2 regions of the Clostridium sp. CM027 genome follow, and region 2 is predicted to be linked to the other one. Evidence: a T-box and tRNA genes for the amino acid it is inferred to sense, from the RefSeq annotation. Region 2 holds a T-box; the other holds one or more tRNA genes.
The links. The T-box of region 2 lies ahead of KTC92_RS03610 (threonine--tRNA ligase). A T-box ahead of a tRNA ligase gene usually reads a tRNA of that ligase, here a tRNA-Thr.
Positions count from the first base shown of each region.

Region 1: it has a tRNA-Thr gene. The T-box ahead of KTC92_RS03610 (threonine--tRNA ligase) is inferred to sense a tRNA for this amino acid. The anticodon was not compared.

Region 1 is NZ_CP077725.1:2,943,269-2,958,677, reverse strand. It holds gene tuf (elongation factor Tu) at 147-1,340, opposite strand; tRNA gene KTC92_RS14045 (tRNA-Thr) at 1,422-1,497, opposite strand; tRNA gene KTC92_RS14040 (tRNA-Gly) at 1,507-1,581, opposite strand; gene sigH (RNA polymerase sporulation sigma factor SigH) at 1,651-2,268, opposite strand; gene KTC92_RS14030 (NYN domain-containing protein) at 2,368-2,877, opposite strand; gene rlmB (23S rRNA (guanosine(2251)-2'-O)-methyltransferase RlmB) at 2,886-3,671, opposite strand; gene thyX (FAD-dependent thymidylate synthase) at 3,984-4,790, opposite strand; gene KTC92_RS14015 (Mini-ribonuclease 3) at 4,790-5,212, opposite strand; gene KTC92_RS14010 (PIN/TRAM domain-containing protein) at 5,761-6,867, opposite strand; gene KTC92_RS14005 (CarD family transcriptional regulator) at 6,985-7,458, opposite strand; gene KTC92_RS14000 (DUF1573 domain-containing protein) at 7,605-8,009, shown strand; gene disA (DNA integrity scanning diadenylate cyclase DisA) at 8,047-9,111, opposite strand; gene KTC92_RS13990 (hypothetical protein) at 9,126-9,263, opposite strand; gene KTC92_RS13985 (ABC transporter permease) at 9,862-10,758, shown strand; gene KTC92_RS13980 (ABC transporter ATP-binding protein) at 10,721-11,476, shown strand; gene KTC92_RS13975 (ABC transporter substrate-binding protein) at 11,490-12,449, shown strand; gene KTC92_RS13970 (ATP-dependent Clp protease ATP-binding subunit) at 12,727-15,168, opposite strand.
Region 2 is NZ_CP077725.1:716,391-731,799, reverse strand. It holds gene KTC92_RS03615 (hypothetical protein) at 104-352, shown strand; gene KTC92_RS18610 (His/Gly/Thr/Pro-type tRNA ligase C-terminal domain-containing protein) at 533-703, opposite strand; partial or broken gene KTC92_RS03610 (threonine--tRNA ligase) at 801-1,497, opposite strand; T-box leader at 1,587-1,811, opposite strand; gene KTC92_RS03605 (hypothetical protein) at 2,386-2,736, shown strand; gene KTC92_RS03600 (DUF4829 domain-containing protein) at 3,027-3,458, shown strand; gene KTC92_RS03595 (GNAT family N-acetyltransferase) at 3,439-3,651, shown strand; gene KTC92_RS03590 (DUF3784 domain-containing protein) at 4,445-4,774, shown strand; gene KTC92_RS03585 (hypothetical protein) at 5,385-5,528, opposite strand; gene KTC92_RS03580 (alpha/beta fold hydrolase) at 5,522-6,319, opposite strand; gene KTC92_RS03575 (nucleic acid-binding protein) at 6,523-6,717, opposite strand; gene megL (methionine gamma-lyase) at 7,173-8,375, opposite strand; gene KTC92_RS03565 (ASKHA domain-containing protein) at 8,444-10,120, opposite strand; gene KTC92_RS03560 (uroporphyrinogen decarboxylase family protein) at 10,120-11,151, opposite strand; gene KTC92_RS03555 (corrinoid protein) at 11,188-11,850, opposite strand; gene KTC92_RS03550 (DUF1638 domain-containing protein) at 11,875-12,540, opposite strand; gene KTC92_RS03545 (uroporphyrinogen decarboxylase family protein) at 12,553-13,629, opposite strand; gene KTC92_RS03540 (GyrI-like domain-containing protein) at 15,060-15,409, opposite strand, start outside.

The DNA.
Region 1 (15,409 bases), 1.6 Mb from region 2:
TATTAAGCGCTAAGCTATCTTTAGCATTTTTGTTATACTTAAATAAGTTATCACAATTTAATACATATGTCAATGAATTAGTTCAAGGTGTTTTTTTATTAAACAATTTTCTTTCTTCTAATTCATAATGCATTTTTTTGTTTGTATTATTTAACTATTGAAGTAACAACTCCTGAACCTACTGTTCTTCCACCTTCTCTGATTGCGAATCTTAATCCCTCATCCATTGCTACTTGAGTGATTAGTTCAACATTCATGTCTATGTGATCTCCTGGCATTACCATTTCCATTCCGTCTGGTAATTTTATTGATCCAGTTACATCAGTTGTTCTGAAATAAAATTGTGGTCTATATCCGTCGAAGAATGGAGTATGTCTTCCGCCTTCTTCTTTTTTAAGTACATATACTTGACCTACAAATTTATCATGTGGATGTATTGAACCTGGCTTAGAAAGTACTTGACCTCTTTGAATATCTGTTCTTTGTACTCCTCTTAGTAATGCTCCGATGTTGTCTCCGGCCATTGCTTGATCTAAAAGTTTTCTGAACATTTCAACTCCTGTACATACAACTTTTCTTTTATCTTCGCTAAGTCCTACGATTTCTACTTCTTCTCCAACCTTAAGTATCCCAGCTTCAACTCTTCCTGTAGCAACTGTTCCTCTACCTGTGATTGTGAATACATCTTCTACTGGCATTAAGAATGCTTTATCTGTTGCTCTTGTTGGTGTTGGAATGTAGCTATCTACTGCTTCCATTAATTCAGCTATGCATTTTGATGCTTCTTCATCAGTTGGGTTTTCTAATGCTTTTAATGCTGATCCTGTTACTACTGGAATGTCGTCACCAGGGAAGTCATACTCACTTAATAATTCTCTTACTTCCATTTCAACAAGTTCTAATAATTCTGGATCATCTACCATATCTGCTTTGTTTAAGAATACTACTATATATCCTACTCCAACTCTGCTTGCTAATAGTATATGCTCTCTTGTTTGAGGCATTGGGCCATCTGCTGCACTAACAACTAGAATTGCTCCATCCATTTGTGCTGCGCCTGTGATCATGTTCTTTACATAATCTGCATGTCCTGGGCAATCAACATGTGCATAATGTCTATTATCTGTTTCATACTCAACATGTGATGTATTTATTGTAATTCCTCTTTCTCTTTCCTCAGGTGCTTTGTCAATTTGGTCAAACCTAGATACTTCTGCTAAACCTTTAGTTGCGAGTACTGCTGTTATTGCAGCTGTTAATGTTGTCTTGCCGTGATCTACGTGCCCTATTGTTCCAATGTTTACGTGTGGTTTGCTTCTTTCAAACTTTGCCTTTGCCATTTTGTATTCCTCCTCAATATAAATAATTACACTTTTGTGCAAGTAAACTCATCCTAGTGTATTGTACGGATTTAATAGTTATGGAGCCCATAACCGGAATTGAACCGGTGACCTCCACCTTACCAAGGTGACGCTCTGCCGACTGAGCTATATGGGCATTAAATTTTGGAGCGGGAAACGGGTATCGAACCCGCGACACCCAGCTTGGGAAGCTGGTGCTCTACCACTGAGCTACTCCCGCCGACGTACAACTTAAAGCTATACACCAATTATTGATTATACTACTGTTTATTTTTTTGTCAATGTATTTTCACCTTTTGCTTAGACATTTTTCTAATTTTCTTTTTACTCTTTGTAGCGCATTATCAATAGACTTTGCATGCCTATCTAAATCACAAGCAATCTCTTGATAAGATTTACCATCTAAGTATGACATCAACACTTCCATCTCTAGTTCTGAAAGAACTTCCCCAATTTCATTTTGAATGCTTATTACTTCTTCACGGCTTATAACTAGCTCTTCGGGATCAGTAATTTTAGCACCTGATAACACATCCAATAATGTTCTGTCTGATTCCTCGTCATATATTGGCTTATTTAAAGATATATATGTATTAAGGGGAATGTGTTTTTGGCGAGTAGCTGTTTTTATTGCTGTAATTATCTGTCTTGTAACACAAATTTCTGCGAAAGCCCTAAAAGAAGATAATCTATCTGCCTTAAAATCTCTAATGGCCTTATAGAGACCTATCATTCCTTCTTGATAAATATCTTCTTTATCAGCCCCAATCAAAAAATACGACTTAGCCTTGGCTTTAATAAAATTCCTGTATTTATTAATTAAATATTCTTGTGCTCTAACATTTCCATTTTGTGCTTCAATGACTACTTCTTCATCCAATCTTTCTTCAAAGCATGAAGTATCCATACTAGCTCTAATGATTTTTTCCAACAAATATCCCCTCCACACCAAACATGTGTCATATAGATGATTATACCTTAGTGCAATTTCTATAGTCAAGAAAATTCAATGGCTCCTGCGTATTTTTTCAAGTTTTTTTAATGTTTTTTCATCTATTCTCTCTTCTAACCAATTTCTTTTTCCTAAATGCTTTTTTTCGATATTTATTTGAATCTCTTTTTGTGTACTAATTACTTCGTGATAAAATTCAATGGAAGACATTCGAGTGGCCCCTCTTTGAAAGGTAACTTGCTGCTCTAGCGAGTCTGACGTGACAACGCAGACTTCGGATTTTCGTCCTATATTATTGACCATTCTCTCAATATAATCATCTGCCGTTTCGCCCTCTTTTGTAAAAATCACAACTAAATTTCCTTGTCTTTCTTTTTTTTGAAGGCTACCTTTAACCATTTGTGCATCAAAAACTATAAATATTTTATACCCTTTAAATCCCGAGTGATTTTGAAGAGTGTCAATAAGCTGCAGGCGTGAAGATTCGTAACTAAAATCTTTAATCTTTTTAAGATTTGGCCAGCTATTTATAACATTATACCCATCAACAAAAACTGTTTTCACTTTTTACCTCATTTAATCTTTTGCTTCATAATTTCATACATTATTATACCACCTGCAACCGATGCATTTAAAGATGTTATTTTCCCTGCCATGGGTATTTTTACTAGAACATCACATTTTTCTTTTGTAAGTTTAGAAATGCCTCTACCCTCACTTCCAATAACAAGGGCTACCGCACCAGTTAAATCAGTATTAAAAACATAATTTTCGGCATCCATATCCGCACCATAAACCCATACTCCGAGTCCTTTTATTTCTTCAATAGTTGCATTTATATTAGTTACTTTTACTATTTTCATATGTTCAATTGCACCAGCTGATGTTTTATACACTGTTGGTGTAACTCCCACATTTTTTCTCTTAGGTATAATTATTCCGTGAGCTCCGCATACCTCTGCAGTTCTTATGATAGACCCAAAGTTATGTGGATCTTCAATTTCATCTAGTATAATTATAAAAGGCTTTTCTCCTCTTTCTCGCGCATATTCAAATATGTCATTTAATTGAAAATATTTGTAAGGTGTTACTATAGCAATAACTCCTTGATGTGATGAAGTTTGTGATATTTCATCTAGTTTTCTTCTATCTACTTCTTTCGTAACAATTCCTTTTTCTTTGGCTAATGCTAGTACCACGCTTATAGATCCTACCATATCACCTTTGGCAATAAGAATGTACTCTATGGTTCTATCTGATTTTAGCGCTTCTATAACTGCATTTCTTCCTTCAACTAAATCCTCTCTAATGATTTTAGTCTCAACTTCTTTATTAACATTGCTATTCTTAGGGCTTATTTCAGTTCTTTCCCTAGCAAATTTTTTGTTTTCTGGTGCATTCTCTTCACTTTGTTTGTTTCTTTTATTACCTACTCTGCCTTTATCTTCTCTACTTTCTTTTGTACCCTGCTCGTCACCTCTAAATCTTCTGGAAGACGCTCCACCTTTATCATATTTACTACTTGAAAACCCTCTACTTTCTTTCGCACCTTTTTCGCTCGTCCTAACCCTTTTAGACCCTGTTCCAGTTTTCTCTTCCCTACTACTTCCAAATCCACTGTTTCCTTGATATTTTTTATTATCGCTCATTTCAAATACCTCTCTCTTTATCTATTTAACTTCATATTCTTTTCTTATTTCCATCATTTTTCCACAACTCATACCGCCTTCAGGGCATGGTCCACTAACACAACTTGGCCCTGCATATTTAAAAAGTACAGGTGCTACACTCCTCGCTTGCATCAGCATTGTTTTTGCCATTTGACGTATTTCCCATTGAGCTCTAGTACAACATCTCTGATTAAAGAAATGAATTAATTCTCTAGCATTCATAGTAACTATCATTTTAGTTTCACAAGCATTTGGAAATACATATCTCGCATCTTCGATAGCCTTTTTCTCAGCTTTGCCCTTAATAATTGTATATTGTTTTTTCTCAATTTCTTCAGTATTTATTAATTTTTCATCCTTTAAATATTCTTTTAAAAGATTAGCCAATTCATTTCTACACAATATCTCTACTAACTGATTATACTCCTCTTGAATGCGCTTCATAGATTCTATGAATATTATTTTTGCTTCTTCATCTTTTTCAATATTGGGAGGAATTATATATTCAAATTGTTCAAGCTTTACATATCTCTGACTCTGTTGAGAATATGATGCCACCCTATGTCTCACTAATTGATGGGTCAAACTTCTAGATATGCCCTCAATTGCAAAAGTAAAGCTCACATGTTCTATTGGCGAATGATGGCCATAAGTCATTAACATGTCTAACAACTTTTGTGTTTTTTGTTCATTCAAACCTTCTAGTATTTCATCAACCCCAACTTGACTATAACAGAGTTTAGCTGCCGCTGCTATAATTTTTTCTGGATTAGGCGTATGTTCAATTAATTTAACCTTAAGCACAATTACTCAGCCCCCAAATCGTGGTTTATAATCTTCTCGAAAATATAGTTTAGTCTTTCATTCTTTTCACTTAAATATAGAAATCCCACTAAAGCTTCAAACCCCGTAGCCCATTTATATTCATTTAAATCTCCATTTTTAGGTGTTGTGCCACTTTTAGAGTTTCTAGCTCTTTTAAATATACTGAGCTCTTCTTCATTTAGATTTTCTATAAAGAATTTCATATACTCACTTTGCGCATGTGCTTTTACATGTTCAACTGTTTTAATATGAATTTTATGAACATTCATATTTCTATTTTTTTCCACAAGATAGGTTCTAATAAATACCTCATAAACTGCATCTCCAACTAATGCAAGCACTAGTGGATTTATCTGTTTAACTTGTTCTACTGTAAATTTACCCTTTAGCATATTAAATTCCATGCTTATTCTCCTTTTTATTTATTAGACATTTCTATGATAAAAGGTAGTAGCCATTGTATGGTGGCTTATAACACGGCTACTACTTTTTATCGTTATAGGTATTTCTATATCAATGTACTTACTAAGGTCCTGCCCATCTTTACCGCTTATATCTTTTATCCTTGAATTTATTATTTACATGATACACATTTAAAATAAAAAACATCAAAAAAATGATAAAGCTCACCCTGTTTTAGGGCGAGCTTTATCACGGTACCACCTAAATTTGTACTCATTTTTTAACGGTTATTCTACCGGTAGTTTTGCTACAGCTCCGAAACGGGTTAAAAACTTTGAAAGTCTCTCAACCTACTATTTAATTTAGATTTAATATTTTTTATAGTTATTAATCAATATACACATTAAATATGCTACTGTCAATAGTAAAACCATCATCTAAGTTGTCACTAATAGCTTATAACATATTCGTTTATAAATGTTCTAGACCCATCATTAATAAGTACAATAGCATCGTTTTTACTTATAAAAAAGTTACTCACACAATATGACTAACTTTTTACCAAAGAATCCTTATTTTTAGCAAAAATCATTCTACCTGCTGCCGTCTGAAGTACTGATGTTACAATAACAACTATATTTTCACCAATATATCGTCTTCCACCTTCAACAACAATCATTGTACCATCATCTAAATAAGCTATCCCTTGGCCCGATTCTTTTCCATCTTTCATCACTTGAATTTTCATTTCTTCCCCTGGTAGAACTACTGGCTTTACTGCATTTGCAAGTTCATTAATATTTAAAACTGGAACTCCTTGGAATTCAGCTACCTTGTTAAGATTAAAATCGTTAGTAATTACTTTACCATTCAAAACTTGAGCTAACTTAAGAAGTTTGCTATCTACTTCTGCAATATTGGGAAAGTCTTTCTCCCAAATTTCAACTTCTATATTTAATTCCTTTTGAATTTTGTTTAGTATATCTAATCCTCTTCTGCCTCTATTCCTTTTAAGCCCATCTGATGAATCAGCTATATGCCTAAGCTCCTCCAATACGAAAGTTGGTATTACTAGTGGCCCTTCAACAAAACCCGTTTGACAAATATCAAATATTCTACCATCAATTATTACTGATGTATCTAGCACCTTAGGATTTTCATTAGTAAATCCTTTGATTTTCTTATCTTTGAATCCATCTTTCCTTTTAATGCTTGTAAAGAAGGATAATATTTCATCTCTTTTTCTAGCGCAAATATCTGCTCCTAAAGCTGCCATTATAACAGTAAAAATAACTGCAATAATATTCCATATAAGAGATTGGTACTTAAATAATCCCGCAAACAAAGATGCTATTACAAGCCCTATTATTGCCCCTCCTGTACCAAAAATAATTTGAGAAGTCGGCATTTTTTGTGTGCTTTTCTCCACATGATCCATAAACTTCATTATAAAAGATACGATTATAGGAGATATTAGAAATAAAATAACTCCAAAAATTAAAGTAGAAAAAATAATGAATATTATTCCTTGAATTGTACCATTTTTTAAATAATTAAGCCCACCTAAATAGCTTGTGCTTAGAAGCATATCTCCTATTAAGTACCCCAAAATTAGTCCTATGATTGTAAAAAGTCCTCTCAAAATTTTTTTTAACAAAAAATTTCACCTCCTTCTAAATTATTAACACTTATTTGGATTTATATCCTGTTATTATCTAATATATACTATAAAGTTGTGCATTTCAATAAAATGCACCCTAGAATTAACAATTTGTTAAACGAAATCCCTTATTTTGTTTAACGCTTGTTCCATATTAAGTTCAAACACTAACATTATTTCACTGGCTACCATCCCTTCAACTCTTTCTAGAATCTTTAACTCACCCGGTGGAAGCATATCTTTCTTCTTTAAATAATATAAATCCCTAAGTACCTCGCACATTTTTAGAGCATTACCACTTTGGATTTTTTTCTTGTTAAATCTATATCTATTATTCCAATTACTTTCTATACAATTGGACCTATTTGATATTGTATTTAAAACTGTTTCTAATTCTACTTTATTTGAAATGTTTCTTATTTTATGTTTCTCTATTTTATCTATCGGAATCATAAAATTCATATTATCTAATAAAAGATATATATTTATATATTTACATTTTATATTATACAATTCTTCACTGTTTATATTCTGTACATACCCAGCACCATAATATGCTACAAATATTTTTTGGCCAATATTTAACATAACACGCCCCCTATTAATAAAACTCCTGTTGCTTTATTATATATTCATAAGGTTAAATGCGTACTTAATTTATTGACAAAAACGTAATGTAAATCCTATAATAAAGATAGTATAGCTACTTAAATGATTAAAAGGAGTTGAACTTAATGAAAGATTGTATTTTTGATAATTTTCAAAACTCTGTGGATGAGTCCCTATTACGACACAAAAGTATTTTGGATATAATCACCAAACTTCAAGAGTCTCAGGCTAGAGTTAACAGAGCTGTTGCAAAGTCTGTTACCAATTGTGGTTGTATTGGCGTGGAAGCAAAGAAGCAATATACTCCTGCTGATATAGATGATTTAGATTTGGATACTCTTAGTGCTTCACTTGATACCCACATGCTAGGTAATCTTTGTGAAAACTGTAGAGAAGTCTTAGAAAAAGAATTAGGAAACAACCTTTTTTATATTGCTTCTTTATGTAATCTTGTAGACTTAAACTTATATGATATTCTTTTAAAAGAGTATAACAAAATAAGTACCTTAGGTAAATATACTATGCGTTAGTAAATATAGCATAAAATAAGTTAAAACTTATTTTATGCTATATTTGCTTATCTAACATAAATTGCTCTTTTAACCTTCTTAACCCATTTTTAATAGCTTTAGCCCTTGCTTCCCCAATACCTTCTACGCTATCAAGTTGTTGATAAGAAGCTTCCATTGTAGTTTTTAATTCTCTAAAGTGCTTAACTAAATTTTCTATAACATTTACAGGTATTCTAGGTATCTTACCAAGCATTCTATATCCTCTTGGAGAAATTAGAGTATCTACTAACGGAACACCTATATATCCAATAATCCTAGAAATAAAATCTAAATCCATGAGCTCTTCAGAACTCATATTTTCTATTTGGCTATATATTTGCGTATAATCCATACCACTTTGACAATAATCCCTTATTAAGAGTATCCCATCCTCCTCAACACTTCTAATTAACTCATTTAGTTGCATTGAAATTAGTCTGCCCTCATTTCCTAGTTCACATATATGCCTTTCAATTTCACCAACTATCCTCATAACCATTTCTGTTCTTTGTATTGCTGATATTACATCAAACAAGGTTGCTAAATCTTGAAATTCTAAAAGATTTAGATTACTTACTACTCGCTCAAGAACTGAAACATACTTTTCTAATGTCTGAATAGCTTGATTTGCCTTCGCTAAAATAATACTACTATCTCTTAAAACATATTTTATATCATCTTTGTATACAGTTATGATGGTTCTTCTTTGTGATATTGCAACAACAGCATACCCAGTCTGCTTAGCTATTCTTTGAGCTGTCCTATGCCTTGTCCCTGTTTCAAAAGTGGGTATTGTAGGGCTTGGCATGAGCTGAGTATTAGCATATAATATTTTTTTCAAATCACTGCTTATTACTATGGCTCCATCCATCTTTGCTAGTTCATATACATAAGCAGGGCTATAGTCCGCATTTATTCGAAATCCGCCATCTACGATGTCTAATATTTCCTTACTGTCTCCTAAAACAATAAGCCCTCCCGTTTTAGCTCTTAAGATATTTTCAAGTCCTTCCCTAAGCGTCGTTCCAGGGGCCATTCTTTTTAATATATTCATAAGTTCCTTGCTTTTTTCTTCTCTCATCTTTTTCTCCCTACTTAATAAATAGTGCCATTAAAAAATCTTATAATATCTTTTAATGAAGCCGTCCCTATAATATTAATATCCTTAGCATTAATTTTCTTTTCGCACTTATACAATAATTGTTTGTCGAGCTTTATTTCCTTACTTTTCACGCTAGACAATACCAAGCCCTAACTCTCCAGAAGTCCCATCTAAATTTAGTCGCCCTACTACATTAACATAAATATCACAATTATAAAAAGTAACCCTTTATTTTTTTCTAAACTAGTCTCTTAAATAAAAAAACTAGAAGCATTTAATATTTGAGTAGGCCTTCTTGTCTCATTATAATATTATACAAGATTAAATAAATTCTTACAAATAAAATAAATTATATTATTTATATTTGCATAAGGTTGTACACCCTATAAAACCGAAATAATAAAATAGTTTTAACGAAAAAATATTCTTGATTATTAAAGATAAGAATGGTATTATAAATATAATATTTTTTTAAGGAGAGATTAATTATGAAAAACTTATTAAATCAAAAAATACAATTTGTCTTTAGTCGCCAATTTACATAGGATTTGTACCTAAAAATTAAACATAGGTACAGGTCCATTGATGCTTGCATCAAATGATTTGTATCTATGTTGACTATGATTATAAGTTTTTCATAAGTTATATGAAAAAAGTCACATAGATATTCTATGTGGCTTTTTTTTGTATTTTAAATATCTTTTCTTAATTTTACAAAGGAGGATTTTGATGGAAGTCGCAACAGGAATATTAGTACAAAGCTTAATTTTATCAATCATGGTATTGGGGGTGTATATAAGCTATAAAATTTTGGACTTTCCGGACTTATCTGCTGATGGAAGTTTTTCCTTAGGGGCAGCAATAATAGCTGTAACCTTAAAAAGTGGAATTTCTCCTATTTTAGGCTCAGTGCTTGCGCTAGCTTCTGGGTGTATAGCGGGGTTATTAACGGGAATACTCCATGTTAAATTTAAAATATCAAACTTACTTTCAGGCATTCTAGTAATGGGGATTTTATATTCTCTAAACCTACGGATTATGGGAAAGGCAAACATTGCCCTCTTTAATGATGAAAATATTTTTTATGATTTCAACCCTTTAATTGTAGCTTTAATCTTAGTTGTAATATTTAAAGTTGCTATCGATATGTTTTTAAAAACAGGATTAGGATATGCATTGAAAGGTGTGGGCGATAACCCACAAATGATTAAATCTTTAGGCGTAGAAATAGGTAAAATAAAAATATTAGGACTTATGATATCTAATGGACTTATAGCTTTTTCTGGAAGTATGATGGCTCAATATCAAGGATTTTCGGATATATCTATGGGCATAGGTACATTAATTTTAGGTATAGCTTCTATAATCATTGGATCATCTATTATTAAAAACGGCAAGTTTATAAAACAGACAAGTAGTGTAATTATAGGCACTCTAATCTACCAAATTACCATATATTTAGCTATGAATTTTGGACTTACACCTGTGGATTTAAAAATGGTCACATCTTTTGTAATAATTTTATTTATAACAGTTGGTGGTAGAGGTAATAGTGAAAGTAACAAATCTATACGGGGGTGGTTATTAAATGTTAAAAATACAAGATTTATCAAAAATTTTTTATAATTCTTATTTAGGTGAAAATGTGTTATTTAAGGGCATTAATTTAGACATTAACGAAGGGGATTTTATAAGCATAATTGGTAGCAATGGAACAGGTAAGTCCACATTATTAAATATAATTTCTGGATTAGTTAAAGAAAGCTCAGGTAATATTTTTCTTGAAGGAAATGATTTAACTAAAATGCCTGAACATAAAGTAACAAGAATTGTAAGCAGGGTTTTTCAAAACCCATCCTTAGGAACATGTCCATCCATGACCGTTAGAGAAAATTTATCTCTGGCCTTAAACAAGGGTAAATTAATTAATTTTAAATATTGCCTTAGATATAAAACTAAAGAACTGGAAGCTCTTTTAAATGGAATATCATTAGATCTAAAGAAGCTTTTAGATGTGAATGTAAATTATTTATCAGGGGGACAAAGACAAGCTCTATCATTGATAATGGCAAGCCTATCTGCTCCTAAATTACTGTTGTTAGATGAACATACTGCAGCATTAGATCCAAAGACATCTAATGAGATAATGGAGTTAACTCAAAAGATTGTAAAAGAAAAAAATATTACTACATTAATGATAACTCATAATTTAAAGGATGCACTTCAGTATGGTAATAGGCTAATAATGCTACATAAAGGTGAAGTTATTTTAGATTTAAATGAATCCGAAAAGAAAAAATTAACAATAGAAAGTATATTGAAAAAATTTGAATACGCGGTATAAAGGAGGTTTTATTGTGAAAAAAATGTTAGCTACTACACTAATAATTACATGCATATTAACCGGATGTACAAAAACGAATGAAAAGAAGAAAGTTATAAAAATAGGTATAAGTCAAATAGTAGAGTATGTTGCACTAGATCAAAGTAGAGAAGGATTTATAAAAGCACTAGAGGATAATGGTTATAAGGAGGGAGACAATATAGATATTGATTATCAAAATGCCCAAGGAGATATAACTACGACCCAAACTATCGGCAAAAAGTTTGCATCTGGAAAGAAGGATTTAATTTATGCAATAGCTACCCCTTCAGCACAGGGGTCATATAATGCTACAAAAAAAATCCCAATAATAATTACGGCCGTTACTGATCCTGTGCAAGCTGGAATAATAAAGTCTTTAGATAAGCCAGAAACTAATGTTTCTGGGACTTCAGATTATTTACCAGTGAAAAAACAATTGGAGTTAATAAAGGAATTGATGCCCAATGCTAAAAGAATAGGAATTTTATATAATACAAGTGAAGTAAATTCACAAGTACAGGTAAATGAGCTAAAAAAAGCAGCTAAAGGTTATGAAATTGTTACTTCCGGAGTAACAAGCACTAATGAAGTTAATAGTGCCATAAGTAGCTTACTTACGAAAATAGACGTTTTATATGTACCAACTGATCAGTTAATAGTGTCATCCATGCCTATAATAGTAAAAAATACATTGGAGGCAAAAATACCTGTTATAGCATCGGAAAAAGGCTCCGTAGAATCTGGAGCATTAGCTACTGTAGGAATAGATTATTATAAGTTAGGATATGAAGCAGGTAACATGGCAGTTGATGTACTAAAGGGTAATGATATATCTAATATGCCAATTAAAATCTCTGAAGAAACAGAAGTGTATATAAATAAAGATACATTAAAATCATTGAATATATCTATGCCAGAAATTAAAAATGTTAAATATATAGATAATAAATAAGCATTTTTATATAAAATATTAATGTGCCTATGTTGTTTATGAAAAATCTTTTATTATTTAAATTGTAGAATTACATTACCATAATCCAATAGTTAGCGATACAACTGATTCACATGTTGTGTATAACAGAATATAATTGCATATCCTGAATAAAACTAAGAAAAACCGTATACCTCTTGTGTGCAGTTTTCCTTAGTTTTATTTATTTGTAAGTTTAGTTATAAACTGAAAGTAAAAAAAATTATGTTTTTTAAGCATATCCTACACATAAACAACATTAAATATGTAAAGTCTTAAAAATCAATTCACTATTTTTCATAAGAACACTTACATTATCACCTTTATTAATATTACCCTTAAGTATTTCTTCAGAAAGCTTATCTTCCACAGTATTAGTTATTTCTCGCCTTAGTGGTCTAGCTCCATAAGTAGTATTAAGTCCCGCCTTAGCTAAATGCTTCTTAGTTTCCTCATCAAAAGTAATATTAATTTCAAGATCTTTAAGACGCTCTTTTACTACCTTAAGCATTAATCCTACTATTTTATATAAATCTTCATGTTCTAGCGAATGAAATACGATAATTTCATCTATTCTATTTAAAAATTCAGGTCTAAATGAATGTTTTAGCTCTTCCATTATATTTTCTTTCATCTTTTCATATTTAGAGCTTGCTTCATTATCCTTTATATCGAAACCTAGAGACCTCTGTTTTTTTATACTAGACGCGCCTACATTTGATGTCATTATAATTACTGTATTTTTAAAATCTACTGTTTTCCCTTTTCCGTCTGTTAGCCTTCCATCCTCTAATATCTGTAACAAAATATTAACTACGTCTGGATGAGCTTTTTCAATTTCATCAAAAAGTATAACTGAATAAGGGTTTCTCCTCACCTTTTCCGTTAATTGACCACCTTCATCAAAACCTACATATCCTGGTGGCGAACCCATAAGCCTTGAAACAGTGTGCTTATCCATATATTCTGACATATCTATTCTTATCATGTTATTTTCATCACCAAACATGGCATCTGCTAAAGCTTTAGACAATTCTGTTTTTCCTACACCAGTGGGACCTAAAAATATAAAAGATCCTATAGGTCTCTTTGGATCCTTTAACCCTACCCTTGCACGTCTTACAGCTCTTGAAATAGATTTCACTGCCTCACCTTGTCCTATTACTCTCGTGTGGAGTACCTCTTCTAACTTTAGTAGCCGTTCCGATTCTTTTTCAGTCAATTTTTCTATAGGTATATTAATCCACCTTGATACCACATTAGCAATTTCAAGCTCTGTAACTATTAGCTCATCCGCTTGATTTTGAGTTTTCCAATTGTTTTTTGAATTATACAATTTATCCTTTAATTGTTTTTCGATATCTCTAATCTTAGCTGCTTTTTCAAAGTCCTGCACTGATATAGCATCAGCTTTTTCTTTACAAATTCCATCTATTTTTTCTTCTAAATTTTTCAAATTTTCTGGAGCAGTTAAATTTTGAATTCTTACTTTTGCACCAGCCTCGTCTATAAGATCTATTGCTTTATCAGGTAAGTATCTATCTGATATATATCTATGTGATAAGCTAACAGCTGCTTCTATTGCACTATCCGTAATCTTTACTCTATGATGTGCTTCATACTTATCTCTTAATCCTTTTAATATTTCAACAGCTTCATTTTTGCTTGGTTCTCCTACAATTATAGGTTGAAATCTCCTCTCGAGTGCTGCATCTTTTTCAAAATGCCTTTTGTATTCATCTATAGTTGTTGCCCCTATGCATTGAAGTTCTCCTCGAGCGAGGGCCGGTTTTAATATATTAGATGCATCAATAGCTCCTTCAGCTCCTCCTGCCCCAATGATAGTATGAATTTCATCTATAAATATAATAACATTTCCTGCGACGACTATCTCTTGCATAACCTTTTTAAGCCTTTCCTCAAACTCTCCCCTGTATTTAGAACCTGCCACCATTGAGGATATATCCAAAGTTATAACCCTTTTGTCTTTTAAAATTTCAGGAATGCTACCGGAAGCTATTCTTTGTGCTAGTCCCTCTGCTATAGCTGTTTTCCCTACGCCTGGTTCTCCTATAAGGCATGGATTATTCTTCATTCTTCTGCATAAAATCTCTAAAAGTCTTTGAGTTTCATTACCTCTACCTATAACAGGATCAAGTTTACCTTGTCTTGCCATCTCAGTTAAGTCTTTACCAAAACGTTCTAAGTTTGGAGTACCCTGTTTTTGCTTTTCTTTTGATAAACTACCTTTTGGAGTATCTTCAGAACACCAATTATTTAGTATACCATTTCTAAGTTTATTAAAGTCCGCTCCTAAATTAGTCAAAATTGTATATGCAACACCTTCTTCTTCTCTAATCAAGGCTAACAAAATATGCTCTGGACTAATATAATTATGATTCAAATTTCTAGCTTCCAGAAGACTTAGTTCTAGTAGCCTTTTTGTTCTTGGAGTTAGAGGTATCTCGCTACTTCGCATTTCTATGTCTCCTTCTCCCTCATACTCCATTACTAATTTCTTTACTCCCTCAGACGAAATTTTCATATCATCCAATGATTTTTTACATACTCCGTCTTCATCCTTTAGAATTCCTAGCAATATATGCTCTGTCCCTACATAACCATGCTTTAATTGCTTTGCCTCCTCTTGAGCATATACTAAAATCTTTTGTGATCTTTCTGTAAATTTATTAAACATCATGTTAAAACACCTCACTTGCAATGGATTTACTTCTTCCTTTAATTATGACCAATTGCACCCAGTTTTATCCTAAAAATACCAATATCGAAGTGAGTTTCATACTTTACTATCTATAAGAATAAAAAATAAGCATAAATAACACAGTACTCTATTTAATAACTCCTATAAAATCAAAAACAAATTTCGGAAAGTTTTATTTCCTAATTTGTTTTTTTAAAATATTCAAACATTAATAGTGATG
Region 2 (15,409 bases):
TCAACATAATATGTTTTTTATATTACATCATAAATTATTCGATTTAAGATGTAATATTACAAAAAACATATTTTTAAATATGACTTAAGTAGAGGATAATAAAATGAAAAACAGACAAAAAAATAAACCAATATGTATATTAATTACTTTGATTATTTTTAGTTTTACTATGCTAACTACTAATATTACATCAAATGCAGCGGACATAAGTCCTAAAAATATAGATTTAGTAATAGTATTTGATGATAATAGTATTGATGAAAATATAAAAAATATTATAACTAATTCTGGTGGAAAAGTTGTAGAAGAATTTCCTGAATTAGTAATTAATAACCTGAATGTAACACAATAAACAATTGAGTTACATTCACATTGAGTCTATTAACTCGTTTTGAAAGAATTGTAAATATACTCTATTTTTAAAATCAGTCTTTTAAATTTGAAGTTATTGTTTCCTAATATAAAAAATCATACAACACAATAAAAATTATGTTATATGCTTTTTCTCCTATTTATGACTCATATGATACACCTAATTATCTAGCATTTTACCATCAATTTCCTGTGTGATCCTTGAAATAAAGGCCTCTAGTGAACAGTTACCCTCATCACCATTTTTTCTACTTCTGAGGGATATACTCTCTGAGTTTTGTTCTTTTTCACCAATAACTATGATATAGGGCAATCTTTCTATGCTACCCAAAATCACTCTGTGTATAACAATAGGTCTATGCTTTTCTCCATCACTGCCGATATATTGTAAGTCAAATCTTTGGGGAAGGTGTAAATCTAGTTGTATAGTTCCACATTTCTTTGTTTAATATCATAGGAGTTTCTATCTCAACATAACCATTTTTCTTATGAAGTTCTCTCCAGTACTCAATTAAATTATTCTTTAAAACTACACCATTGGGAAGGAAAAATGGAAATCCTGGTCCCTCATCCATTAAAGCAAATAATTTTAGTTCTTTACCAAGTTTTCTATGATCCCTTTTCTTCGCTTCTTCAATCATATTCAAATATTCATCAAGTTCACTTTTCTTAGCAAATGCCGTTCCATATATTCTTTGAAGCATTTTATTTTTTTCGCTGCCTCTCCAGTAAGCTCCTGCAACTGATAATAGCTTAAAGGCTTTTACTTTTGAAGTTGATAATACATGTGGCCCTGCACAGAGTTCTATAAAATCTCCCTGCTTAAAAAAAACTAATTCTTCTCCTTCTGGTAAATCATTAATGAGTTCTATTTTATAGATTTGTCCCTTATATTCCATAATCTTCAAAGCTTCTTTTATAGAAACTACTGATCGCTCTAATCTTAAGTCTTCTTTAACTATTTTTCTCATTTCTACTTCTATTTTTTCGAGTATATCCATAGTAAAGGGTTCTACTACATCAAAATCGTAATAAAATCCATTATCTATTGCAGGGCCGATAGCTAATTTAGCATTTGGATATAATAGCAAGTATATGATAGGCGGTGTGTCTAAGTGCCCTTCTTCTTCATTAGAATTTATTACAGTGCCATCCTTTATTACAACCTTTAACATAAACATTACTCCTTCAAAAAATAATAAACCCTCCCCAAAGTAAGGGACGAGTTTTATCGCGATTCTACCCAAATTACAGAAGCATAATTAAAAACACTTCTATCACTCAACACCACTAACGCCGGCTCGCGGAATTACCTACTTAAGTTCAGTAATCAACTCAGAGGTGGTTTTCAATATTGCTTGTTCAAGAAACCTTACAGCCGGTGAGTTTCTCCCTCTTAGAACAGCATACTATTTACTTTTCCTCTTCACAGTTTTTAATTAAAATTAGTATATTCTAAATTGTTTTCATTGTCAATATATGTTTCACTTTGGGGCTATTGCCTATTCCTTAAAAAATTCATTTTCAATGTAACATAACGAGTTGACTCTTTACTTTGAATGTATTACAAATCAGTCTTAATATAATAATAAGACTCCTCAGTCAAAGGCTGGTCCACATCCGATTTTCTCCTTCATGCTTCATACGAAAACCTGATGTGGCACAAGCTCTTTCACTGCTCTAGGTCACAAATGAAGCTTTAGACAATCTTACTCACTGCCTAGAAGTAAACTAATCTATTAAAGTACCTAAGCATTCATCATTCTATTTAAGTTTAGTAGCAGTCAGTAAACTTGTCCAAAGCAAATGAAATTATTCCCCCTTCATCCAGGGGAAACAGATCCTACTGCACTACAGCAGGATCTGTTTTTTGTTCTCAACCTACTAGGGGTATAGGTAGTAACGGAACTAAAAACGGCTATAAGTATGTAAATAAATGGAGTTGAAATTTAAGAATACATTTCTTAAAGCATCATATATATTTAATAATGCTTTAGGATGGAGATGTTATTTATGAAATTCAAATCAATAACAATGATACTAGAAATACTTTTATTTGTTGTTGGTGTGGCTGGATGTACAATGATGTTTATGCAAATGGGATTACCAACAGCCATGTTAACAATAATTACAATGCTTTTAATTATTAGTAGCACCTTTGAATTTATAAAAACTCAAAAACTGCGAAAATTAGTATACCCTATAATTACAACTTATTTTTTTGTAGGAATGCCTATTATAGAAAAGTTCACAAATAATGAAGTTTTCTTTGTGGGCTTTGCTGTATTAGGGTGTGTTATTACTATCATATTTGTTTATAAGGACTTAATAATAACCAACAAAGAAAAAGAATTACCACATTAAGAGGTCTCACCAACATAATTTTGAATCACACCAGTAGCAATTTTATAATATCTACGTAAATCTTAATGTATTTTACGTAGATATTCATAAATGTTTTGTTATACTTTACGAATATATTTTATAGCTTTTTTCAACCCTACGTAAAGGTATACCTTTACGTAGGGCAATTCGTTTTAACATCAAACTATAGTTTATAAAAATGGTGTTTAATGGTATAATTTTTCTAGTGATTAAGTCACAACGGTAAAATATTGTTCATTAAATGACTTTAAAATGAAGAGGGTTTTTATATGAAAAAAATAATAGCTTTTCTTTGTCTAATTTTAGTAGTATTATTTTTATTGGTTTATAAACAAGTTGGTAAAACCAACAATGCTGTAGTAAGTATTGGAAAATCAGATAAGTTTAGCCAAGGGGAAATGAATGATGCAACAAATTGTGTAAAGAAAAAATTCAAGGATTTTAGGGGATGTAGTCTTACAAAATTATGGTATGACGAAAAGAAATCAAATTATTTTATTGGAGGTTACTTGAAATATGGAAAAGGTTCAGCGAATGGTGTCAAGTCTGAGAATGTAATTGTTTTGCTTTCTACTTTTAATGTAGATTTTTCAGGAGGTGATGGGAGTTTTAATCCAAATTCAACTTATTCTAATTGGAATTGGACATTAATAAGGGATAGTAAAACAGGTAATTGGCGAGTTGACTGTTGGGGATATTAAAACTAATACAACTGAAATGTTAGCATTACTCTTAATAGAATGTGTAGAATTAGATATTAAAAAAGTCTTAATTACTTGCGACAAAAATAATATTGTATCGGTAAAGACTATGATAAATAATGGAGCTAAATTGGCAAATGAAATACCAGAAGGAAGTAGAATTACTCAAAGATATTGGATAACTTTAAATTAAATTAATAGCATTATCTATAAATAGAATAATTCGCATTTTTCTTATATTGATGATAAACATTGATATTAGTTAGTTTTAGGCTATTTTTTATTCTTGTTGGCGGGACCCCTCTTATCATTTAAAACCGCAAATTTCTTTATGTGGAATATATGTTATATACAGTATAATCAAGTAAATGGGGTGGAGCCACGGAACCGACAAAACCCACGTTAAGGAATATAGTTCCATAAACCTTCATTTTCGGTACTTAAATATAAACCTTAGGAATAGTCACTTTATACGTGATTATCAGTTCCAAAACTATTACCAAAAAAAAAGTATCAAAACAAATCGAATATAGCTTTTATGGTACTTATTTTTAAATATTATTTGCTTAACGTAGGCGAAAGTCATGTTTTATATCCATTTTATGTCTTAGCGTGGGGTTTGTCGGAAATGTTAGCGCTCCCCCTAAATAAGCTAATTAATAAAATTATGCGGAATATAAGGAGGACTTCGATATGACTGATTTAGAAAAGAATAACGATAGAGAAAGCATTGATGAAAATATAAAAAAATCTAAAAGCAAGCTACTAGTTATGGAGCCTATTTAAATGCCGTGAAATTTTGGTTTCACAGCATTGTATCTTTGAAATATATTTTTAAAGGATTGTAGATCTATAATATAGAATAAGCTAATTAAGCAAGTATTTTGTGTCGTGCTCGTATTTTTATGAGAGTTAGTTGTCTCTCAAACTAATAGAGAAATAGGAATTGATATAATATAACAATAATAAAATGCAGGAGATTTTATATGAGGAATACGGATGTATATGGGTTAATTATAATTACATTAATTATGGGAGGGATGTTTACATTTTTAGGATTGATAATTAAAAGTCAAAATGCAGGAGATATGCTGAATGGATTTGATGCGAAAAAATATAATAAAGATAAAGTATCAAGGATAGTAGGCGGAGATATGTTGTATACTGGTCTATTAATTATTCTTATAGGGGTTGGTGGGTTTTTTTTTAGTAGCAAATTTTATAATTATTTAACTATTGCACAGGTCGTTATTTTCGTACTAGGAATTATAAAAAGTATATATGATATGGATAAAAAATGTAGAATAAAAAAATAAATATGCAGTCTTAAAGTAAAAGATATAAGAAGATAAAGTGGTAGGTAATATTCATATATTTCGTCGCAAGTACCCCCAAGATCTTAGCTATGGTGGGTACTTGCTTTCAGTGCATATCTATACACTGAAAGTAACACAATACTAATTGTGTTACTTTCACATTGGGACTATTGCCTATTCCTTTGAAATTTCATTTTGCATGTATTACAAATCAGTCTTAATATAATAATAAGACTCCGCAGTCAAAGGCTGGTCCACATCAGATTTTCTCCTTCATTCTTCATACTAAAACCTGATGTGGCACAAGCTCTTTCACTACTCTAGGTCACAAATGAAGCTTTGGACAATCCTACTCACTGCCCAAAAGTAAACGTCCCAGAGGGCACAAAATCAATGTACTATATTTATAATATATCTTATAAAACAATACATTCAAATGTACAATAAGAAAAAAGGCTTTAGTTAAACCTACTATGAGCCTTTATATATCAACGCTTTATGTTATTTTTACGAATGTAAGGTTTTAGTCAAAATCGTACATTCGTTTGTGACGTAATTTATGAATATTTCGACTTAACTCGCACTAAAAAATATGCATATTTTTATTAGTTCATTTCGTTTCCTCGATAAACTCTTTTATTTTCGTTGAAACTGCATTCCCATGTCCTGTTATTAGATGTCCACCAGTTTCAAAAATGGCAGTTTTAGCATTTGTACGAGAAATAATTTTTTTGGTATCCTCATATTTTACCACAGATCATCTTTTGATTGAACCACTAAAATAGGAGCTGTTATTTTCTCAACTTTATAATCATCAAAATTAATATCCATGTCTAAATTCGTTATTGTTCCATCAGCCTTTATTCCGCTTTTACGTGGTTCTACAGGTAGCATGGTATTGTATATATCATTGTTAATATCGGATCCAAACATAGATTTAAAAACAAAGCCGAAATACTTTGTTGAAAGCCACATTGGGAAATCATTAACGATTATTGCAGGCGGACCCGTCATGCCTTTTATTTCTTCACGTGTCTTTTTTGTAGTAGGAACTCCAGATGAAAGTAAAATTAGCCCCTTGACACGATCGGGATATTCAATGGCAAACGTGATTCCTGCTGCACCTCCGGCAGATGTGGTAATAATATATGCCTTTTGAATCGAAAGCTGATCTAGTAAGCTTAAAAATGCTTTTGCTTGATTTTTCGGTGTTGGTTCAGAGGGTAAATCAGAGCCAGGATAACCGAAACGTGATGGAGCTATTTTTCGATAATCATTTCCCATAAGGCTTTTTAAAGATACAGAGCCTTGATCGTATCCACCAAAGATACCGTGGGATATGACTATTGTTTCACCGGAACCTTCGTCCATATAACTCATTTTACCATATTCAGTATCAATGGTTTTAACATCATAATGATTAAGATTTTCATATGATTTGCGAATATCAATGGTATATTGTATGGTTACAATGATTCCAAGCACAACTAATATTAACAGTAAATATACCCACATATGTTTGTACCATGTTTCCGTTAGTTTCAATTTACTTCCCCTCCTCAAAATACAAATAACATTTGTTTCACTTAAGTTACTCTTGTGGCGCGAGAATTTACAGATGCGTCTTAATATCAGGGATTATTATACAACTAACTATAAGCTCCTTATAGTTTTAGATTTATTTATAGAACGTTTTATAACCTTGTGATACTATATAAAACGTTAATACATTCCACCATTATATATGGTTACTTAACAACGTCTTTATAGTTATCAATATAAAAAATTACACAGCCACAATTAGGACAAACCGCTGCTTTGGGTGTACCATACGTTGTATTCAAAAAAAAATTGCCTTTTTTTGAAATTGTAATTCCACCAAAAGATTCAACTTTAAAATTCTCTATCATTTCAGTCTGGCATTGAGTACATATTTTTTTCATTTTTAAATCCCCCACGCTCTATTAATTATCTTCATTTTATATCACTGTTGCTACACTTTAATCTAAAATTTCGCAACAACATATAAATAAATTATACCATTGTGAGCAAAAAATCACTATTCTTTATAGTGGGAGAATTATAAAGAATTTATCCATTTTGTGTCTTAGCGTGGATTTTGTCGGAAATGTTGGCTCTACCCCATAGCCATCAAGCTAAGCCATATTGAATATTAGTAGCTGCTCCAGTGCTATTATAAGAGTAACTTCCTGTCTTGACATTAAAAGTTATATTCGTACCATTACTAGTATAGCCTCATACTTTTATTAAAAAAGATTTACTGTTTTTTATCAATTTATATACACTCAAAAATTTAGATTATCCACCTAAAACTTGTCTTGGTAATTAACAAAAAAAACACAGTCATGAGCTGTGTTTATCTATAAATCTTGACTTACTATTTAACAATCAAATTAAGTGCTCCATCTAAATCAGAAATAATATCTTTAACATTTTCAAGCCCTACTGCCAACCTTATTAAACCATCAGTTATACCAGCTTCCAATCTTTCTTCTTGTGGATATGAAGAATGAGTCATTGAAGCAGGATGTTCAATTAAAGTTTCAGGATCGCCTAAACTAACAGCTAATTTGCACATTTCAACTGCATTTATAACCCTTTTGCCTTCTTCTACTCCACCCTTTATTTCAAAAGCAATTACCGCTCCTGGAAGGCTCATTTGTTTTTTTGCTAATGCATATTGTGGGAAACTCTCAAGTCCTGGAAAATATACATTTTCTACTGCTGGGTGAGCTTCTAAAAATTTAGCTACAGACATTGCACTTTCACAGTGTCTGTCCATTCTAATTTCTAGTGTTTTCATTCCTCGTATAATCAAATATGCATCAAAAGGACTTAAACAAGCTCCTGTCATATCCTTAACACCAAATAATCTAACTTCATCAATAAATACTTTAGATCCAATAACAAAGCCAGCAATTACATCACCATGTCCATTTAGAAATTTGGTTCCAGAATGCACTACCACGTCTGCGCCTAGTTCTAATGGTCTTTGTATATATGGCGTGCTGAATGTATTATCCACCATTACTATGCAATTTTCTACTTCATGTGCAATCTTTGATATTTTATCAATATCTGTTATGAGTAACGTTGGATTTGCAGGTGTTTCTAAGAAAACAACCCTTGTATTTTCTTTCATAGCATTTCTTACATTTTCTAGATTCGTAACATCAACAAAAGTAACCTCAACGCCAAATCTTGCAATACCATTACTTAAAAATGCATGAGTACAGCCATAAATAGTTTTTGATGCCACTACATGATCTCCGGCCTTTAATAATGACCACATTGCTGAAGTTATGGCTCCTATGCCTGATGACATAGACATGCATGCTTCTCCACCTTCAAGTATTGCCAGTTTTTCTTCTAAAACTGTGTTAGTGGGATTTCCCAGTCTTGAATAAATATAGCCATCTTCTCTTCCTGCAAATCTATTACCACCTTGATCAGCTGAGTCAAAAACGAAGGTAGCTGTTTGATGTATTGGAGTAGCTAGTGCTCCGTATTGATCCACCTTACTTCCTCCATGTATAGCTTTAGTAGCAAATCCTTTGTTAATTAAATATTCTTTATTCATTATTAATTCCTCCTAATATTTAGTTATTACATAAATTAGTTAACACTATCAACACTTATTTCTTCACTCTATCTAAAGCTCAAGCTTTGTACAAAAACTTTATCAAAGTCTTCATAGTTTGAAAGTTCAATAATATCAACCTTTTTAACTACTGTCTCCATTTCCTTCCTATAAGACTTATTTAATAAAAATATTTGCCCTCCAGATTTTGAAGTATTTCCGACAAAGTCAATTTTGTCTTCAAGTTCTAAGGGTAGTAGACCTATATTTATTAAACTTTTTGCTCTGAGGTGGTAGCCAAAAGACCCTGCAATCAGTACTTTGTCTACTTTATTAGCCGTAATGTCTTTACTCCTCAGTAAAAATTCTATTCCAGCCCTAACTGCACCTTTTGCAAGCTGTACTTGCCTTATATCCTTTTGTGATAAGTAAACTTTATCAGTTATTTTAAATACCGTTTTGCCTTCATGTTTAACTATCTTTTCCTTCAATAGAGGTTTCACTTCTTCTTTATCTGTATCAACAAACTTACCATTTTTCTTAATTACTCCATGTTTAACAAGCTCACCAACAATGTCTAAAAGTCCACTTCCACAAATTCCAATTGCTTTGTCATCACCAATTGTTTTGACAGTTATGTTTCCGTCATCTTCTATATTGAAAAACTCTATAGCACCATTAGACGCCCTCATGCCATGAGTTATATTCATTCCTTCAAAGGCGGGGCCTGCAGCAGTGGAGGCCGCAGATAATTCTCCGTCTAAACTTAGAACCATCTCACCATTTGTCCCAATATCCACAAAAAGTGTAACACCATCTTTTTCATATAATTTAGCTGCAAGGATACCTGATGTTATGTCTGATCCAACATAAGCAGAAATTATAGGTGGAAGATATATTAGTCCAAAAGGGGAAATATTAAAGTCATGATGCAACGCTTCAACATGGTTCCCGCCAAAAATTTTAGGAGTATAAGGATACCTACCAAGCGAACTAGGGTTTATATTTGTTGCTAGATGTAACATACAAGTGTTTCCGCTTAGAATAACCTCATAGATATTTTCATTGGCTATACCTGCATTTTTACTTATTTCACTTATCATATTTTTAATTTCACGAGTAACACCACTATACATGGTATTTAAGTTCTTTTCCTCAGATGCAAACTTTATTCTCGACAAAACATCCTGTGCATGAATTGCTTGTGGATTTAGACAAGAAGTTGAACTAATTTCCACTCCATTAAATAAATCTATAAGAGAAGCAACCATGGTAGTTGTACCAATATCAACTACAACACCAAAATTCTTATTTTCCGTATTATTTGCTTCAATTCCAATAATTTGTTCCCCTGCATATACTCTCGTTACGCCTTCATCATCAAAATACTTCTTTTTAATTATAGGGTTAATTTTAAATTCAAAACTTTTGCCATGATTTAGAATTTTTAAGCTTTCATTTTGTTCCTTACGAGTTACCTCAACTAAAACATCCCCTATAACTTTTGTAGCACAGGATAATACAAATCCTGCCTTCTCTTCTTCTTTGGATAAATGATGTACTCCATTTGAAATTACATTCTTTATTGAGATGTTATCAAGCTTTACCTTGCATTTACCACAGGTTACAGCTGCATTACAAGGGGACTCTATTACGACCCCTGCAAGTCGCGCTGCTTGAAGAATTGTAGTTCCAACTTCAACACTAATTGTTATATTATCCGGAACAAATTTTACTTGTACCATTATTTTACACTTCCTTCCCTAACTGTTTTCGTAAAAGTATATATATTTTCAAGAGACGAAGAAGTACTTAAACCACATGCAGGAGATATAATATTTATACCATCTCGCAAAAGCTTCTCAGTTTGACTGGCAACTTTCTCTGTAGAACCAAATTCTAATAGGTAGGTACTTAAATTCCCCATAGTAGTAAGAGACGGGTACTCTTCTTTAAGAATACGCAAATTCACTAGTGAATCTGTGCTTATAGCATTGCATTTTATATTGGGCAACAGATTTTTTACAGCATTTAATTTACCACAAATATGAACTATAACAGGTACATTCAAAGAATGAATACCATTGATAAGCTTATTTAAATATCTTACAGCATATTCTTCAAACATTTTAGGTCCAAGTATTTCTCCAGTTGCTGTAGGATCTGCAATGGATATAACAGTAACTCCGTTATCAATCATAAGTTTTGCATACTCTATTAAAAAATCTGTTACATAATCAATAACTTTATGTGATCCTTCTTTATTCTTTCTTAACTCCTTCAAAAATGTCATTGGGTCAACCATAGAGGCAGAAGTACTTATAGGTCCAGTCAAACTGCCAATTACAGGCACGTCATCATTTTGCTTTGATATATAATAAACTGCCTGGATAATGGTATCAACACGTCCGTTTTTAAGAATTTCACTTATATTTTTAAATTCTACATTTGAAACGGAAGAAAATACTTCTGTAATAATTTTAGGTTCACAGGCAAGTGTTCCAAAATCTACTTTACTTCCAAGAACCTCAGCTTCTACAGTCATACAAAATGGAATCCCCAAGTTTTCAAAGCCTGTATGAGTATGAACATCCTTTGAAAGCAAGCACATAAGCTTACCATCCTTATGTGCCTGAGGCAAAGTATGCCCGGTTTTTTTCATTACATCTATTATAGCCGCATTCATCATTCCCCCTGGGCAAATAACAGGAGGCCTATCTACTTTTTCTTTATTTAAAACTCTTAGCAATCTTTCTTTTTGAGTAAGTACTTCCATTTTTAACCCTCTTTTCTTTTTAATTTTAAAAAGTAATTAGACTACAATTGAAGCAGCAACTAATTTCCTTGCCAGTCTTACAGCTTCTGCTGCATTTACCGAATACCCGTCTGCTCCAATTCTATCCGCAAACCCTTGTGAAATTGGACCTCCACCTATCATAATCTTAAATTTATCCCTGATATTTTGCTTGTCTAAACTTCTTATAACTTCTGCCATGTTATCCATAGTTGTAGTCATTAAAGTTGAAAGTGCTATTATATTTGCATTTTCCTCTTTCGCTCTTTCTACAAATATTGAAGGTGGAACGTCTCTTCCAAGATCAATAACATCAAAGCCTGAAGTCTCAAGCATAATCTTTACAAGATTTTTCCCTATATCATGAGTATCTCCCTCAACTACACCTATAATAACCTTGTGTTTCACTTCATTTTTATCTATTTTTATATGTGGTTTTAAAATATCAAGTCCTGCATACATTGCATCGGAACACATTAAAAGCTCTGGAATAAAATATTCTTCTTCCTCAAAAAGCTCTCCTGCTCTTTCCATACCTGCTGATAATCCTTTATCAATTGCTTCAAATGCATCATACTTCTGCGCAATTACCTCTTTTGAAATAGCTATTGCTACATCTTCATCCATATCAACCACTGATTCCGCTAGTTTCTTAAATAATATTTCTTTATTATCTGACATTTTATACCCTCCATTTTTAGTGCATTATTTTATACCAATATTAAAATCATCCTCTTTAACAATACCCCCGGGACTTATATTTATAAATTTATCATTGTCCCATGGACCTTTTACAATCTGTTCAATAAAAGTATCACTTCCTTTAATTGTGTCATGACTTAGGTTAAGCAGTTTTGCTATTTCTTCGGATTGTTCAATATCAGCCTTTTCGCTGCAACAACCGGTTTTAATAAACAATATCTGGTTATAACCTTCATACATTCTTGAGAGGACTTTTAGAGCTTTCTTTTCACCATATTTATCTTTAATACGATTGTGCTCAGCAAGTATTGATTTCTCTGAGTTCATATAACCACAAGATAAATAAAAGGTACCTGTTTTCTTTTCATAAATACCTTGATTTAATTTACCTGAATCAAGAAAAATTGAAATACAATCGTGTACTTTAGGTATTGTTAGAGTGCAATGGGTGGGCACCAAACCCTTAGCTGCCCCACCGCACAAGCCGAAAGCTAAAATAATTCTCGAATACCCTGTTGATCTTTCAATTATGCACTGCAATTCTTTCCTAAGTTTTTCAGGATAAAGATGTAGATTCATAGATATAAACTCAAATTCAACATCAAGTACTGGAGTTATAGAAAGCAACTCTTTTTTCATAACCTCACAAGCAATAATTTTCATAGTCATATAAATACCCCCTTATCTAAAAAGTTCAGGATCAAATGGATATTTGCCGTATTTCCTAGCTGCAGCACGTAAGGAAAGAATATTTTCAGGCGGAGTATCTATTGGCAAACCACAACCTAAAGCAAGAATATATCCCTTTGGACTGTCATAAGCTTTTCTAAGACATTCCTTTGCTTCTCTTTCAACATCTTGAGGAGTACCCAAATACATGGTGGCCGTAGGCTTCACATTGCCTACAAGGATTACTCTGTGACCTATAACCTTTTTTGCTTCTTTTAAATCTATAGTTTCATCAAGACTTAAAGCGCCTGCCCCGGCATCTGCCATAAGTGTCCAAATCTTTGTTGTATTTCCGCAAATGTGTAGGGAAGGAGCACTTTTACCAGAACTGATAATTGCATCAATAACCTCTTTTAAATATGGCAAAGTAAATTTTGCAAACATGTCCTTACTTATTAAAGCCCCTGAAGCAGTTGGTTCATCAATTTCTATGCTCACATCACGCTTAGCCACTTCCTTAATAAACGCAATAGTTGTATCTGTTACAAGTCTAAGAATCCTATGTGCAAATTCTGGATTTTTTCTTAAATCTCGTAAGAAATTTACTGTACCTCTAAGATTTCCTGCAGTTGTAAAAGGTCCTGGAATTCCAACAGAAACTGGTATTTCTTTTCCTAACTTATCTACAAGAGCTTCAGCAGTCTGTAAAATAAAGGGGAACCTACCGGACTTTTGAGGATCTGCCAAGGAAATCTTGTCCAAATCCGAAAAGTTCTTTATTGCGTAATCTGCAACATAAGGAGCCCCATGGTCAGGGAAAACAAGTTTACTTCCCAATGCTTCTGCGATTCCTCCAAGGCCTGGCCCGATAATGGTTGACTCAATGGCATATTTTTCATTTGCTGCAATTTGTCCCTGTAAAAATTTTTCTACTGAAAAATGAAGTTCAGACACCTTTACATTTATAAGATTTGCAGCATGATCACCAATACTAGGTCCACATTGAATTCTATCGTAAGACTTACCTTTTGCTATTGCTTCCGCTCTTTCTTTTGGAGTCATTTCATCTTTTAAATTTTGCCTATTCATATTTTCATTTCCTTTCTTGATTTATTTGTTTAAAATATAAATAAAAAGGTCAAAACAGCTTCTATAATTTAGAAATAATTTCATCCTCCAGTTTTCTGGTGAACCTCATTAATTTTTTTATAATACCTATATGTTTAATGGGTATTATATTAGTAATATACTACTTTGTCAACTTTTTGTGACTCAAACCTTTGAGAATGTAGATTGCAATATAAAATGTCCGGAAATTAAAAGAAAAATATAATGTTGGGGTATCGTCAGCAAAAATGTTATTTCGTACGCTAAGGAAAGTGTAGTTACATAAATGTAATTATTTCACTTGCTGAATTCATAGATCAGATTATTTTTATAAATCTCAAGTTTTAAATTCTTATGTACGAATGTAATCTTTTAAGCAAAACCTTACATTCATAAAAGCAACATAAAGCGTTGATATATAAAGGTTTATATCAAATTAAACTAACGCCTTTTCCCTTATTGTATATTTGAATGTATTGTTTTATCTGATATATTATAAATGGAGTACATTGATTTTGTGTTCTCAGGGACACTTTTTAGGAGTGAATTTATGATAGTAATAACCACTCACTTGATGAATAATATTGATTGTTTAGGACATCATAAATTTAATTTATATTGAAATTGACATCTTAAAGATTTAAATTGTTAAACTAAGCACTTTACAGCCTTAATCGTTACATTGTAAATATATTTTAAAACATTAATTATTTTACTCCGCAGTCAAAGGCTGATCCACAGCATATTTTCTCCTTCATTCTTCATACTAAAACCTGATGTGGCACAAGCTCTTTCACTACTCTAGGTCACAAATGAAGCTTTGGACAATCCTACTCACTGCCCAAAAGTAAACTAATCTATTAAAGTACCTAAGCATTCATCATTCTATTTAATCTTAGTAGCAGTCAGTAAACTTGTCTAAAGCAAATGAAATTATTTCCCCTTCCCCCAAGGGAAACAGATCCTACTGCACTACAGCAGGATCTGTTTTTTTGTTTTCAACCTACTATGGGTATATGTAGTAACGGAACCAAAAACGGCTATAAGCATGTAAATAAATGGATTTGAAATTCAAGAATACATTGCTTATAGCATCATATATATTTGATAATGCTTTAGGATGGAGATGTTATTGGGGTAGAAACCGCAAAGCGTAAATTCGCCCGGTTAAGCATATATTCCCAAGACGCTGATGCAATAAAACAGTTATTAAATATATGGGGTATTGAGACGATTCGTGAAAAAAACAGCCATAAGACAGTATTCTCCATTTTTGATGAACTATAAATCAAAAACGGAACTACTATTTCGTGGCTGTTATGATGTAAAGTATGAAGAATGGGACACAACTAATGCGTAAGACTTACGTATTTTATTAAATTCTATAACCTATAAATTATTAAAACTAAATTTTAGTTAATTGGTACACAAATTTCACAAAAATGGTTTTTAACCATTTCAGTTTTATACCTTTCAAGAATAGGTCTTGCCTCATCCAGTTGATACCCTTTCTTGAATAATTCCGGAAAAATTGCAAGCCACGCTTTTTGAACTTCTTCAGCTGTATGTCTTATTTTAAAAACTGCATATTTTCCTCCAAGAATGTTACCATCACTAATATAATCATCACTAATGCAATAATCATTTGAAATAACGAGACCTGTGTCATAACGACAATTTTCAGGTTCTACTATTTTAGGGTTATCATGGGCAATTCCTAGTATGATAGATTGCTCATTAAGCAGTCCATTAGACTTAGCCC